Linked DNA regions of Phyllobacterium zundukense. The main gene of each other region encodes a partner of the protein of the gene in region 2 in a complex. Links are inferred from orthologs where the notes say so. Each region holds a gene or a part of one and is shown on either strand. Other genes may lie near its edges.

Region 1 (6,201 bases), 1.3 Mb from region 2 along the record:
CGCGTAGTCAGGAATGAAATAGTCCAGATAAGCCGCGTATTCATCGGCACGCATCGGTCTTAGCGAAATCATCACGCTCATTTCCCGTTTTGTTGATTTGTAGTTCGGCGCTCCGCTGGAACTCGAATGACTTTGCGGCGTTCATTTATCATAAAAACGGAGGCTGAAATGAAAGAACAAACCTGGTCGACTATTATTGGAATGCTGGCTGGATTGTCAGTTGGCGCGGGTGTTGGCGAAGCAATCATGGGCAATGTACTTCTTGGACTTCTGATCGGTACCGCCATGGGCGCTTTCATTGGGTCCAACAGTCACATTCATCGCGATTATTAGACACGAAATACACTGGCACAAGTGAGATCATCTGAGCGTTTCGCTGGATGTTGCGCCGACGGTCGCCCTTGACGGTCAGCTGTGCAAAGCGCGCAAACGTGTGGTGTTCAAAAGGCCCTGTTCTTCGAGGACGGGATACGCCATGGCTGCCAGCAGCGAATTGACCTGTTTCAAATCGCGGATCGTGTCGAGGTGAATCGAGCTCGTCTCGACGCTTCGGGTCGTGCCTTCACGCAGGCGGCGGAAGTGCCGCTCGCTGCTCTGCTTTTCAAGATCGCGCAAGTGGTCTTTTTCAAGCACCAGTTGATGGGCCGTTTCGCGATCACGTGAGACGAGCACATTAAACGCCATACGCGCGTTGGTGAGCACCTTGGCGTGGAAGTTGCTGAGTTCCAGCCAGCCTTCGTCGGTGAATTTGAGTTTCCGGTCCATCTTCTTCTGCACCAGCGCCAGCATGTTGCGGACGATGATGTCGCCGACCTGTTCCAGCTTTACGCATGCGCCAAGCAGCTCCCGGGCGCGTGCGACTTCAAAGTCGCTCAGAGGCTTGGTCGTCAGCTTGGCAAGGTAGAGTTTGATGGCCGCATGCTTGCGGTCGACCTTGTCATCAAGGCCGGACAATTCGTCGATACGCTCCTGAACAGGATTCTCGTAGAGCCCGATGATTCCGCGCAACATAATCTCGACAGTTTCGCAAACGCGGACGGTTTCGCGGGTGGCATTGGCGAGCGCAAGGCTCGGGGTATCGAGAACGCTTTCGTCCAAGGCGCTGAGTTCCGCGTGATCGAGCGATTTTGGCTGTTCGACCGGAACATTGAGCGCGACGACGGCCTTGGTTACCTTGAGGACAAGCGCGGAAAGCGGAACGCCAGCAAGCAAGATGATGATGTTGAAGAGGATGTGGCCATTGATGACCTGATCAGCTGGTGCGGAGCCAAGGAAGGTCACAGATGGTTTGAACGACAGATAAAGGATCAGGATAACGATGGAACCGGCTCCGCGCATCAGCAGATTGCCCATCGGCACGATACGCGTCTGCGGGGCGGCATTGCGGGTCAAAAGCGGTGCGATGAAGGACGAGCCAAGGTTCACGCCAAAAATCATCACGATACCAAGTTCTGGCTGGATGAGTCCACGCGAGGCAAATGTCACCAGGAGCAATACGGCGGCGATGCTTGAGTGGAATAGCCATGTCATGATCGCTGCAATCAGGAATGCGGTAACGGGATCGGTATTCAAATAGCCGACGATCACCGGCAGCAGTTCACTGTTGCGCAAAGGTTCTGTTGCCTGGCCGGTCATTTCGAGCGAAAGCACGAGAAGGCCGATGCCGACAAGGATACGGCCCACCTGCCGCCAGTTGCTTCGTTCGGTCGCCATGAAAATAACGGTTCCTGCCACCAGGCAGAGCGGTACCAGCAATGTCAGGTCGAAGCTCAGGATCTTGACGACGAGCGCTGACCCAACTTCGGCGCCCCTCACGGCCATGAGCCCGGCAATGCCGCTGACAAAGCCTGATCCCACGAAGGAGCCGACCAGAAGACTGACCGCCGTCGAGCTCTGCAGCGCGATGGAAAGCATCAGTCCCCACAGGACGGCGAGAACAGGATTGTGCAGTACGCCGCGCAAGCTTTGGCGCATGCGCTCGCCATAGGCTCGCTCTACGCCGGTGCGAACCATGCGTGTTGCCCAGAGCAAGAGCGCCACGGCGCCTGCCAGATGCAACAAAATTGCGGAACCGTTCACTTGTGATGATCCTGTCGGGTACGGAAAAAACGGTAATGCAACTACACGATTTTAGTTGCAATTTATTAAGATAACATATCAATCAAAAAGGGAAAAAAATATGTTCCGGCTAAGAAAAAATGTGTCGCTTTTGGCATATTATAACAATTTTATGACAGTTCTGAATCCGCCAGGTGATCATTTGCCGGCTTTGTAAAGGCCGAAGCTCGTCGATGGGCCGTTCGACGCGATGAGCAGGGGATGATGTGCTTGCCGGACTTCCGTCGTGTTCCTATTTAATGCAATATGGTTCAGAGCCTGATAAATGGAGTTTCAGGCTGCCAAGACCGACTTTCCGAAGCGCCAATTTTGAAGAACGAAGAGCCGCATGCGATTTCCGCCGTCCTTTCTCGATGAGATCAGGGAGCGTGTACCGATCTCCAGCGTGATCGGGACGCGCGTTTCGTTCGACCGGAAAAAGACTAACGCCCCGAAGGGGGACTTCTGGGCCTGCTGTCCATTCCACGGGGAGAAATCGCCGAGCTTCCACTGTGAAGACCGCAAGGGCCGCTACCATTGTTTCGGCTGCGGCGTTACCGGCGACCATTTCCGTTTTCTAACCGAGCTCGAAGGGTTGAGTTTCCCCGAGGCCGTACAGCGTGTTGCCGACATGGCCGGAGTGCCGATGCCGGCGCGCGACGCCGAAATGGAAATACGCGAGGCGAAGCGCGCGACGCTTTATGACGTCATGGAAATGGCGACCAAGTTTTTCGAGGAACAGCTGCAGGCGGCGGGAGGAGCAAAGGCCCGTGCTTATCTGCGAGAGCGGGGCTTGAGCGCTGCGACGCAGCATTCTTATCGTCTGGGTTATGCGCCGGAGAGCCGCAACGCGCTGAAGGAACATCTGGCCTCAAAGAATGCCACCAAGGAGCAGATCGAGGCCGGCGGACTGGTGGTCTATGGCGACGACAAGCCGGTGTCGTTTGATCGTTTCCGTGATCGCATCATGTTTCCGATCGAGGATTTGCGGGGCCGTATCATTGCCTTTGGCGGGCGGGCGCTGGCGCCCAATGCCATCGCAAAATACATGAATTCCAACGAGACCGAACTCTTCCACAAGGGCAAAATTCTTTTTAACGCCCTGCGTGCCAGAAAGGCGGCGCAACCGCAGGCCGGCCAGCCGGCAAAGGCCGTCATTGCCGTCGAAGGCTATATGGATGTCATTGCCTTGGCGCAGGCCGGCTTCCCCCAGGCCGTCGCGCCGCTCGGAACCGCATTGACGGAAGATCAGCTCGATCTCCTGTGGCGCATGTCGCCAGAGCCTATACTTTGTTTCGATGGCGACAATGCGGGGATCAAGGCCGCGCACCGCGCGATCGATCTGGCTCTGCCCGCGTTGAAGCCCGGCTTCTCCCTGCGTTTTGCTGTTCTGCCGGAAGGCAAGGACCCTGACGATCTGGTCAAGAGTTCCGGTCCACAGGCTTTCCAGGCTGTACTCGATGATGCACGACCGCTTGCCGACATGCTGTGGACGCGCGAAACGGCGAGCGGCGTCTTCGACACGCCGGAGCGGCGCGCCGAACTTGAAGCACGCCTTAAGCAGATGACGGCGCTGATCGGCGACGAGAATGTGCGCCGCCACTATGCACAGGATGTGCGTGAGCGTATCCAGCAGTTCTTCGGTTCGAACCAGCGCAGCAACAATAACGCACGCGGCAACAACCAGAACAGTTTCGGCCAGCAGAATGGTTATGGCCAACGGGGCAGGGGCGCAGCCAGTGGCCGTTTTGCGGTTTCCGACAGTCTGGCGCGTTCAGTTTTGGTCAAGACCACGTCGGCGGCCCCTCCCTTGCGCGAGACCGCAATCCTGATGACATTGTTCAATCATCCGCGGTTGATCGAGGAGGATTTCGAAACCGTGGTGCGGCTTGAATTCAGCCATCCGGACCTCAAGCGGTTTCATGCGGCCATGCTCAACGCAATGGCCGAGCATCATGTCGCCAACGGGACAGAGATGCGCAAGGCGATGGTCGATACCAATCATGGCGCTTTGATTGAAGCGCTGGAAGCATTGACGCGCCGTGCGCGCATGTGGACCGCGACGGCGGAAGCGGCAGAAGAAGATGCTTTGGAGGCGCTAAAGCAGGCGATTCACTTGCATCAACGCGCAAGCACACTACATAAAGAGCTGAAAGTAGCTGAAACCGCCTTGGCGAGCGAAGCCACCGATGAAAACCTTAACCGGCTCCTCGATATTCAGAATGATATTCGCAATGCGCAGGCAACTGAGGCGCTGATCGAAGGGTTCGGAATACCGTCAGGGCGATCGGGCAAGGGGTTTTGACCGAATTGATTCGCTTTTTTTCCCACGAATCAGTTGAGTCGGGGTTGACGTGGGTCAATAATGACGGAATCAGAGTGCGCGAATTAAAGATATTTCGTTGATGTTTGCGGGTAAAGCGAAAAAACCGGCAAATTCGGCAGATATGTAAGCGTGTCGGAATAACAGGGTTAATCCGCCATTAACAGGATTTCGGCTAGTCGATCATTATACCTTGATGGTGTAGGGGAACCGGTGCGCTGCCGCGCTCGTTGTTTTCATGCATGAACAAAGCGCCCATCAGGGGAACAAAGCGAACACCGCTTGGAGATATAGAATATGGCAACGAAGGCAAAGGAAAACGAAGAAGTAGAAGTCGAGCGCGAAGGCGCGCCAGACGGACCGCTTCTCGACCTTTCCGATGACGCTGTCAAGAAGATGATCAAGCTCGCGAAAAAACGCGGCTATGTCACGATGGACGAACTCAATGCAGTTCTGCCATCCGAAGAGGTCACTTCCGAACAGATCGAAGACACCATGGCCATGTTGAGTGACATGGGCATCAACGTTGTCGAAGATGACGAGCAGGACGCTGACGCCGAAGAAACAGACAACAGCGCCGACGAGGAAAGCGATGCCCGCGAACTTGCGGAGTCGACTGGGACTGCCGTAGCGCCCACGACCACCAAAAAGGAACCGACCGATCGCACCGACGATCCTGTCCGCATGTATCTGCGCGAGATGGGCACGGTCGAACTGTTGTCGCGCGAAGGCGAAATCGCCATTGCCAAGCGCATCGAGGCGGGTCGCGAAACCATGATCTCGGGTCTCTGCGAAAGCCCACTGACCTTCCAGGCGATCATCATCTGGCGCGAGGATCTGAACGAGTCGAAGATCCTGCTGCGTGAAATCATCGACCTTGAAACGACCTATGCGGGGCCGGAAGCCAAACAGGCTCCGGTGATCGAACGCGTCGAAGAAGAGAAGCCGGCTGCGGCCAATGATCGGATGCGCAGCCGCCGCGACGATGACGATATCACCAATGTCGGCGGTGATACGCCCGTCGAAGAAGATGACGACGAGGATGATGAGGCAAATCTGTCGCTTGCCGCGATGGAAGCCGAGTTGCGTCCGCAGGTCATGGAAACCCTCGACGTTATTGCCGATACCTACAAGAAGCTGCGCAAGTTGCAGGACCAGCAGGTGGAAAACCGCCTTGCTGCTTCCGGATCGCTATCACCGAGTCAGGAGCGCCGCTACAAGGAACTCAAGGATCAGCTGATCAAGGCGGTCAAGTCGCTATCACTGAACCAGAACCGTATCGAAGCCCTGGTCGCCCAGCTTTACGACATCAACAAGCGTCTCGTTCAGAACGAAGGGCGCCTGCTGCGTCTTGCCGAATCTTATGGGGTACGCCGCGAGGACTTCCTCAAGGAATATCAGGGTAACGAGCTCGATCCGAACTGGTTGAAGGCTGTTTCCAATCTGACGACGCGCGGCTGGAAGGAATATACCAAGAACGAAAAAGAGACGATCAAGAACCTGCGCACGGAAATTCAGAACATGGCGCAAGAAACCGCCATTTCGATCTCGGAATTCCGCCGCATCGTCAATCAGGTGCAGAAAGGCGAACGTGAAGCTGCGCTCGCCAAGAAGGAAATGGTCGAGGCAAACCTGCGTCTCGTTATTTCCATCGCCAAGAAATATACCAACCGCGGTTTGCAGTTCCTCGATCTGATCCAGGAGGGCAATATCGGCCTGATGAAGGCGGTGGACAAATTCGAATACCGTCGCGGTTACAAGTTCTCGACCTATGCGACCTG
Region 2 (6,081 bases):
TTTCGAATGATCTCATCAACATTTTGAAAGTACCCGGCAGCAGTGCCGGGTATTTTTTTGCTTTTCAGGAACAAAAAAACGATTAGATTTGTTTGTCTTACCACGCCCGACCACGGCTCACCTCGAGCCTGCTAATGGCCGAGCTCTATCGTCAATGATGGAGATTGTTCATGAATGCCATACTAAAAGCCGCGCTCTCGCGGATGATCTACACTGGCACTTTGGTTATCACAGACTCTTCCGGTAAATCTCAAACCTTCGGTGATGGAACCGGAGAGCAATTCGCCTTTCGCATCAACAGCGCAGCGGCCGAACGAAAGATCGCTTTCGACCCATCGCTACACTTCCCGGAAGCCTATATGAACGGCGATATCGACGTTCTCGAAGGCGATATTTATGACGTCCTGAAGATCATTTTCGAGAATACCGGGGCGACTGTCGCCAAGGAACCCTGGATGTTGGCGATCGAAGGCATACGCCGTGCCACCCGCCGCCTGCATCAGATGAATACGCTGACTCGCGCTTCCAGCAACGTCCAGCGCCACTATGACCTGTCTGAAGACCTCTACAGGTTGTTCCTCGATACGGACATGCAATATTCCTGTGCCTACTTCGAACGGCCGGATGCAACGCTGGAAGAAGCACAACTGGCGAAGAAGCGTCACATCGCAGCGAAACTGCTGTTGAAAAAGGGGCACAAGACGCTCGATATTGGTTGCGGCTGGGGCGGACTCGGAATCTACCTCGCCAAGCACCTCGAAGCCAATGTGACCGGTGTAACGCTGTCGCAAGAGCAATTCGGTATCGCCAACAAGCGCGCATTCGAAGAAGGCCTGACGGGAAAAGCGCAATTCACCCTTCAGGACTATAGAACGATCGAAGAGAGCTTCGACCGCATCGTGTCGGTCGGCATGTTCGAACATGTCGGTATCGGGCACTTCCCGGAATATTTCCAGCATACCGCACGGCTTTTGAAGAAGGACGGTGTATTCCTCCTGCATTCCATCGGCCGCTCGGATGGCCCCTCCTATACGAACGCCTTCATCCAGAAATACATATTCCCGGGCGGTTATATTCCGGCACTCTCGGAAGTGCTGCCGCACATCGAAAAGGCTGGTCTCGTTGTCACCGATATCGAGATTCTCCGGCTGCACTACGCGGACACCCTGCGTATCTGGCGCGAACGATTCATGGCGAGATCGCGAGAAGGCCAAGGCGATCTACGATGAACGGTTCTGCCGCATGTGGGAGTTCTATCTTGCGGCTTCGGAAGCGGCGTTCCGCTGGCAAAACCTGGTCGTGTTCCAGATCCAGCTCGCACACCGGCAGGAAGCCGTGCCCCTAACCCGGAACTATATCGAGAAGGAAGAAAAGCGGCTGAAGCGGCTTGAATGCGAACGGAGCTCCGCCAATAGCCAGGTGGAGACCAAGGAATCAGTCGCCGGGCGGTAAGTCCGACGACAGACTACCCCCTAACATCAAAAACCATCCGCAGGGCGATTTGCGGATGGATTTTTTGTGTTTTCCACTGCGCCCAAATTGCGACATTGAGCGTTGCGGGTATACACTGTCATCTGCGAATCACGCGCCAAATCGGTGGCTCTGAGTCAAGCTGTAACATCCTGTTTTGTACTTCTTGCTGTGGACGGAAATGTATAGTCCGCCTCCGCATTGCGTCGTTAAAAACGCCGTGGCCATGTTGATCGAGGAACAGGAAAATTTGAAATGGCTGAAGCTACGGTACGCAAGATCAACGAGGCTCAAGGAGCGCTTTACCGCGAGGCCCCTAACAATATAGAGGCTGAACAGGCCCTGTTGGGTGCCATTCTCGTCAACAATGACGCGTTTTACCGGGTTTCCGACTTTCTGAAACCGACCCATTTCAACGAACCGCTACATCGCAAGATCTTCGAAGTCGCTTCCGATATGATTCGCATGGGAAAGATGGCGAATCCGGTGACGCTGAAGACATTCATGCCCGCTGACGCCAAAATCGGCGAAATGACGGTGATGCAATATCTCGCCCGCCTCGCTGCAGAGGCGGTAACGATCATCAATGCCGAGGACTATGGCCGGGCGATCTACGATCTTGCCACGCGCCGGGCTTTGATCACTATCGGCGAAGACATGGTCAACATAGCCTACGACGCCCCGGTTGATGTGGCGCCGCAGGGCCAGATCGAAGATGCGGAGCGACGCCTGTTCGAACTCGCCGAAACCGGCCGCTACGATGGCGGATTTCAGACATTCACCGATGCAGTCAAGACTGCCGTCGACATGGCCAACGCGGCGTTCATGCGTGACGGTCACTTGTCCGGCATTTCGACAGGCATTCGTGCGCTCGATGCGCGCATGGGCGGCCTCCAACCATCTGACCTGATTGTCCTCGCAGGACGCCCCGGTATGGGCAAGACCTCGCTTGCGACGAATATCGCATTCAACATTGCCGCCGCCTATGAGCCCGAACAGCTCGCTGATGGCACGTTCAAAGCCAAGAACGGCGGCGTGGTCGGCTTTTTCTCGCTCGAAATGTCGTCGGAACAGCTGGCAACCCGTATCATTTCCGAGCAATCGGAGATCAGTTCCTCGAAAATCCGTCGCGGCGAGATCAGCGAAGCCGATTTCGAAAAGCTTGTCGCCTGTTCACAGCACATGCAGAAAGTGCCGCTTTATATCGATCAGACCGGCGGTATTTCTATCGCCCAGCTTGCAGCGCGAGCGCGGCGCCTGAAGCGCCAGCGCGGGCTGGACGTCCTGGTCATCGATTATATTCAGCTCATGCAAGGGTCGTCAAAGCGCGCATCGGAAAACCGTGTGCAGGAAATTACCGAAATCACCACCGGCCTGAAAGCGCTTGGCAAGGAATTGAACACGCCGATCATCGCCCTCTCCCAGCTGTCGCGTCAGGTGGAAAGCCGTGAAGACAAGCATCCGCAACTTTCCGACTTGCGTGAATCCGGTTCGATCGAGCAGGACGCGGACGTTGTGCTTTTCGTCTATCGCGACGAATATTACATCAAGAACAAGGAACCCAAGGTCGGGACGGAAGAGCATTTCAAGTGGCAGGCCGATCTCAACGAGGCTACGGGCAAGGCGGAAGTCATCGTCGCCAAGCAACGTCACGGCCCGACAGGCACGGTAAGACTGGCGTTCCAGGCGGAATTTACCCGCTTTACCGATCTTGCCGAAGATCCGCATCTTCCTGAACGGTTCGAGTGAACCTTTGACTGCCAAAAAGCCCCAGATCACTACGGCCGGCGCAGATCCCCGGTTAGCCGGGGGGCGGTTGACCATCGATCTCGATGCGCTCGCCGCCAATTGGCTATTTCTCGCTAAAAAGTCGAAACCCGCAGAGACCAGTGCCGTCGTCAAGGCCGACGCGTACGGCCTCGGCATTGTCCATGTCGTTCCGGCGTTATGGCAGGCTGGATGCCGCACATTCTTTGTCGCACTGGCCGAGGAAGGTCTACGGGTAAAAGCTGTCGCACCCGATGCGCGGGTGCTTGTGCTCAACGGGTTTTTTGCCGAGGCATTCGAAACTTATGGCCAATCGGATCTCATTCCCGTTCTTGGCTCGATCCATGAACTCGATTTGTGGAAGAGCCTGAATGCCCGTCGAAAGGACAAGCTTCCCTTTGCGCTGCATGTGGACACCGGTATGAACCGTCTCGGCCTTAGCCTGACTGAAGCCTTGGCCTTTGCGGCCGATATGCGGGACCAAAAACCGGTTCTACTGATGACGCATCTCGCTACGGCTGACGAGCAGGCGCATGCGTTAAACCTAAAGCAAATTGAATCATTTCAAAAACTTCGCGGGGCTTTTGCAGGAATTGAATCCAGCATCGCAAATTCCCCCGGCATTTTTCACGCGCGTATAGGTGAATATGAACTCAGCCGACCCGGCGTTGCCATGTATGGCGGTGAACCACTTTCGTCCGCCGCCAATCCCATGCGCCGTGTGGTGACGCTGGAAGCACGCGTTGTACAGATCCGCACCGGACTAAAGGGCGAGACCGTGGGTTATGGCGCTACCACGACGCTTGAACGCGACACGCGTATTGCGGTTTGCTCGGCAGGCTATGCGGATGGTTATCTTCGTTCTGCATCGGGCAGCGGTGTGCCGTTGCGCGCCGCCGTACCCAATGGCGGCGTTGGCTTTGTTGCCGGGAGCAAAGTTCCAATTATTGGTCGTGTCACCATGGATCTGACGTCATTCGATATCACTGATCTTCCAGTGGATACCGTTAGCCCGGGAGACTTCATCGAACTCTTCGGCCACAACATTGCGTTGGACGACGCTGCCCGCGCCGCTGGAACGATCGGATATGAGTTGCTTACCAGCCTTGGGAATCGCTATCACCGGCGCTATCTCAAATCCGAAAGTAATTGATGGCAAAGCCAAGAATTCAATTTATCTGTCAGAACTGCGGTGCGGTGCATACCCGTTGGGCCGGCAAGTGCGATGAGTGCGGCGAGTGGAACACGCTCGTTGAGGAAGGCACGGCTGGCGGCATCGGCAGCGGACCTGGCAAGCTATCGTCGCGAAAAGGCCGCGCAGTAGCGCTGACCACACTTTCCGGCGAAATCGAGGATGCACCGCGCATCCAGTCAGGAATCGGCGAACTGGATCGTGTGACCGGCGGGGGATTCGTCCGCGGTTCGGCGATCCTCATCGGCGGCGATCCCGGAATCGGCAAATCGACATTGCTGACGCAGGCTGCGGCTGCCCTCGCCCGCCAGGGTCACCGCGTCGTTTACGTTTCAGGTGAAGAGGCAGTGGCGCAAATCAGGCTACGCGCGCAGCGATTGCATGCTGCCGACACCGACGTGCTGCTCGCGGCCGAAACCAATGTCGAAGACATCCTGGCCACCATCTCCGATTCGAAGCGGCCAGATTTGATCATAATTGATTCGATCCAGACATTGTGGACAGACGCCGCCGATTCTGCCCCCGGAACAGTGACGCAGGTGCGTGCCGGCGCCCAAGCCATGATCCGCTATGCCAAGCAGACTGGCGCGGCAGTTGTTCTGGTGGGGCACGTGACAAAGGAGGGTCAGATCGCCGGGCCTCGCGTGATCGAGCATATGGTCGATGCGGTGCTCTATTTCGAAGGCGAAGGCGGCCATCATTACCGCATCTTGAGGACTGTAAAGAACCGTTTTGGCCCGACGGACGAGATCGGCGTGTTCGAAATGTCAGACAAGGGATTGCGCGAAGTCGCCAATCCTTCCGAGCTTTTCCTGGGTGAACGCAACGAAAAGTCGCCGGGAGCTGCGGTTTTTGCAGGCATGGAGGGCACGCGTCCGATACTGGTCGAAATCCAGGCGCTGGTTGCGCCCTCGACACTTGGCACGCCGCGCCGTGCGGTTGTCGGATGGGATGGAAACCGGCTGTCAATGATTCTCGCCGTACTCGAAGCGCATTGCGGCGTAAGGTTCGGTCAGCACGACGTTTATTTGAATGTGGCCGGCGGATATCGAATAACCGAGCCCGCAGCGGACCTTGCAGTTGCATCTGCACTGGTTTCCTCAATTGCCGGTATTGCCCTTCCCGCAGATTGCGTCTATTTCGGCGAAGTCAGTTTATCTGGTGCGGTTCGCCCGGTGGCGCATGCTGTGCAGAGGCTGAAGGAGGCAGATAAGCTTGGGTTCAAGCAGGCTGTTCTTCCCAAGGGAAGCAACGATGTGGCAAAGAACGGCAATGCTCGTCTGACAGAAACCGCTTCGCTGCCGGACCTAGTGGCCCGGATTGCGGCATCGGGACCTGACAAGAGACAACGCGACGACTGACCAGATAGTATTGGCCAGACTGAATATGGGGACGAACTTAAATGCCAATAACGTTGCTTGACGGAATTCTATTGGGCATCACTCTCGTTTCGGCGGTTTTGGCCATGGTGCGCGGCTTTTCGCGCGAAGTCTTGTCGGTGGTTTCCTGGGCAGCCGCGGCCGCAGCCGCATATCTCTTCTACAAGCCGGTCATTCCGTTTCTTACGCCGTATATCAGCAATGATACGATTGCGCAGATCGCAGCGGCTGGCCTCGTCTTCGTCGTTACGTTGATTGTCGTGTCGATCATTA

The links.
Region 1: the proteins of N8E88_RS29770 (region 2) and dnaG are in contact, whole or in part, in a crystal structure (PDB 2R6A), measured with the Geobacillus stearothermophilus proteins. The link is inferred for Phyllobacterium zundukense from one-to-one orthologs. Residues at the interface, in WP_033016901.1 of Geobacillus stearothermophilus: Ser13, Glu15, Ala16, Gln18, Glu91, Leu92, Asp94, Ala95, Val96, Pro97, Thr98, Ala99, Ala100, Asn101, Tyr104, Tyr105, Ile108; in WP_049624496.1 of Geobacillus stearothermophilus: Lys456, Leu457, Leu458, Pro459, Ala460, Asn463, Ala464, Leu467, Leu535, Leu536, Ile537, Ala538, Gln544, Glu545, Asp548, Tyr549, His552.

Annotation. Positions count from the first base shown.
Region 1 is NZ_CP104973.1:2,249,011-2,255,211, forward strand. The notes cover bases 1,932-4,924. They hold dnaG (DNA primase), read left to right. Parts: upstream 1,932-2,446; coding sequence 2,447-4,402; downstream 4,403-4,924. Other genes in these bases: N8E88_RS23440 (Na/Pi cotransporter family protein), read right to left, coding at 1,932-2,079. Also shown: N8E88_RS23430 (GNAT family N-acetyltransferase), read right to left, coding at 1-72; N8E88_RS23435 (hypothetical protein), read left to right, coding at 169-333; more of N8E88_RS23440, read right to left, coding at 409-1,931. UniProt on the Escherichia coli protein: RNA polymerase that catalyzes the synthesis of short RNA molecules used as primers for DNA polymerase during DNA replication.
Region 2 is NZ_CP104973.1:3,535,019-3,541,099, forward strand. The notes cover bases 1,100-3,972. They hold N8E88_RS29770 (replicative DNA helicase), read left to right. Parts: upstream 1,100-1,725; coding sequence 1,726-3,219; downstream 3,220-3,972. Other genes in these bases: alr (alanine racemase), read left to right, coding at 3,224-3,972. Also shown: more of alr, read left to right, coding at 3,973-4,390; DNA repair protein RadA, read left to right, coding at 4,390-5,790; N8E88_RS29785 (CvpA family protein), read left to right, coding at 5,832-6,081. UniProt on the Escherichia coli protein: The main replicative DNA helicase, it participates in initiation and elongation during chromosome replication. Travels ahead of the DNA replisome, separating dsDNA into templates for DNA synthesis.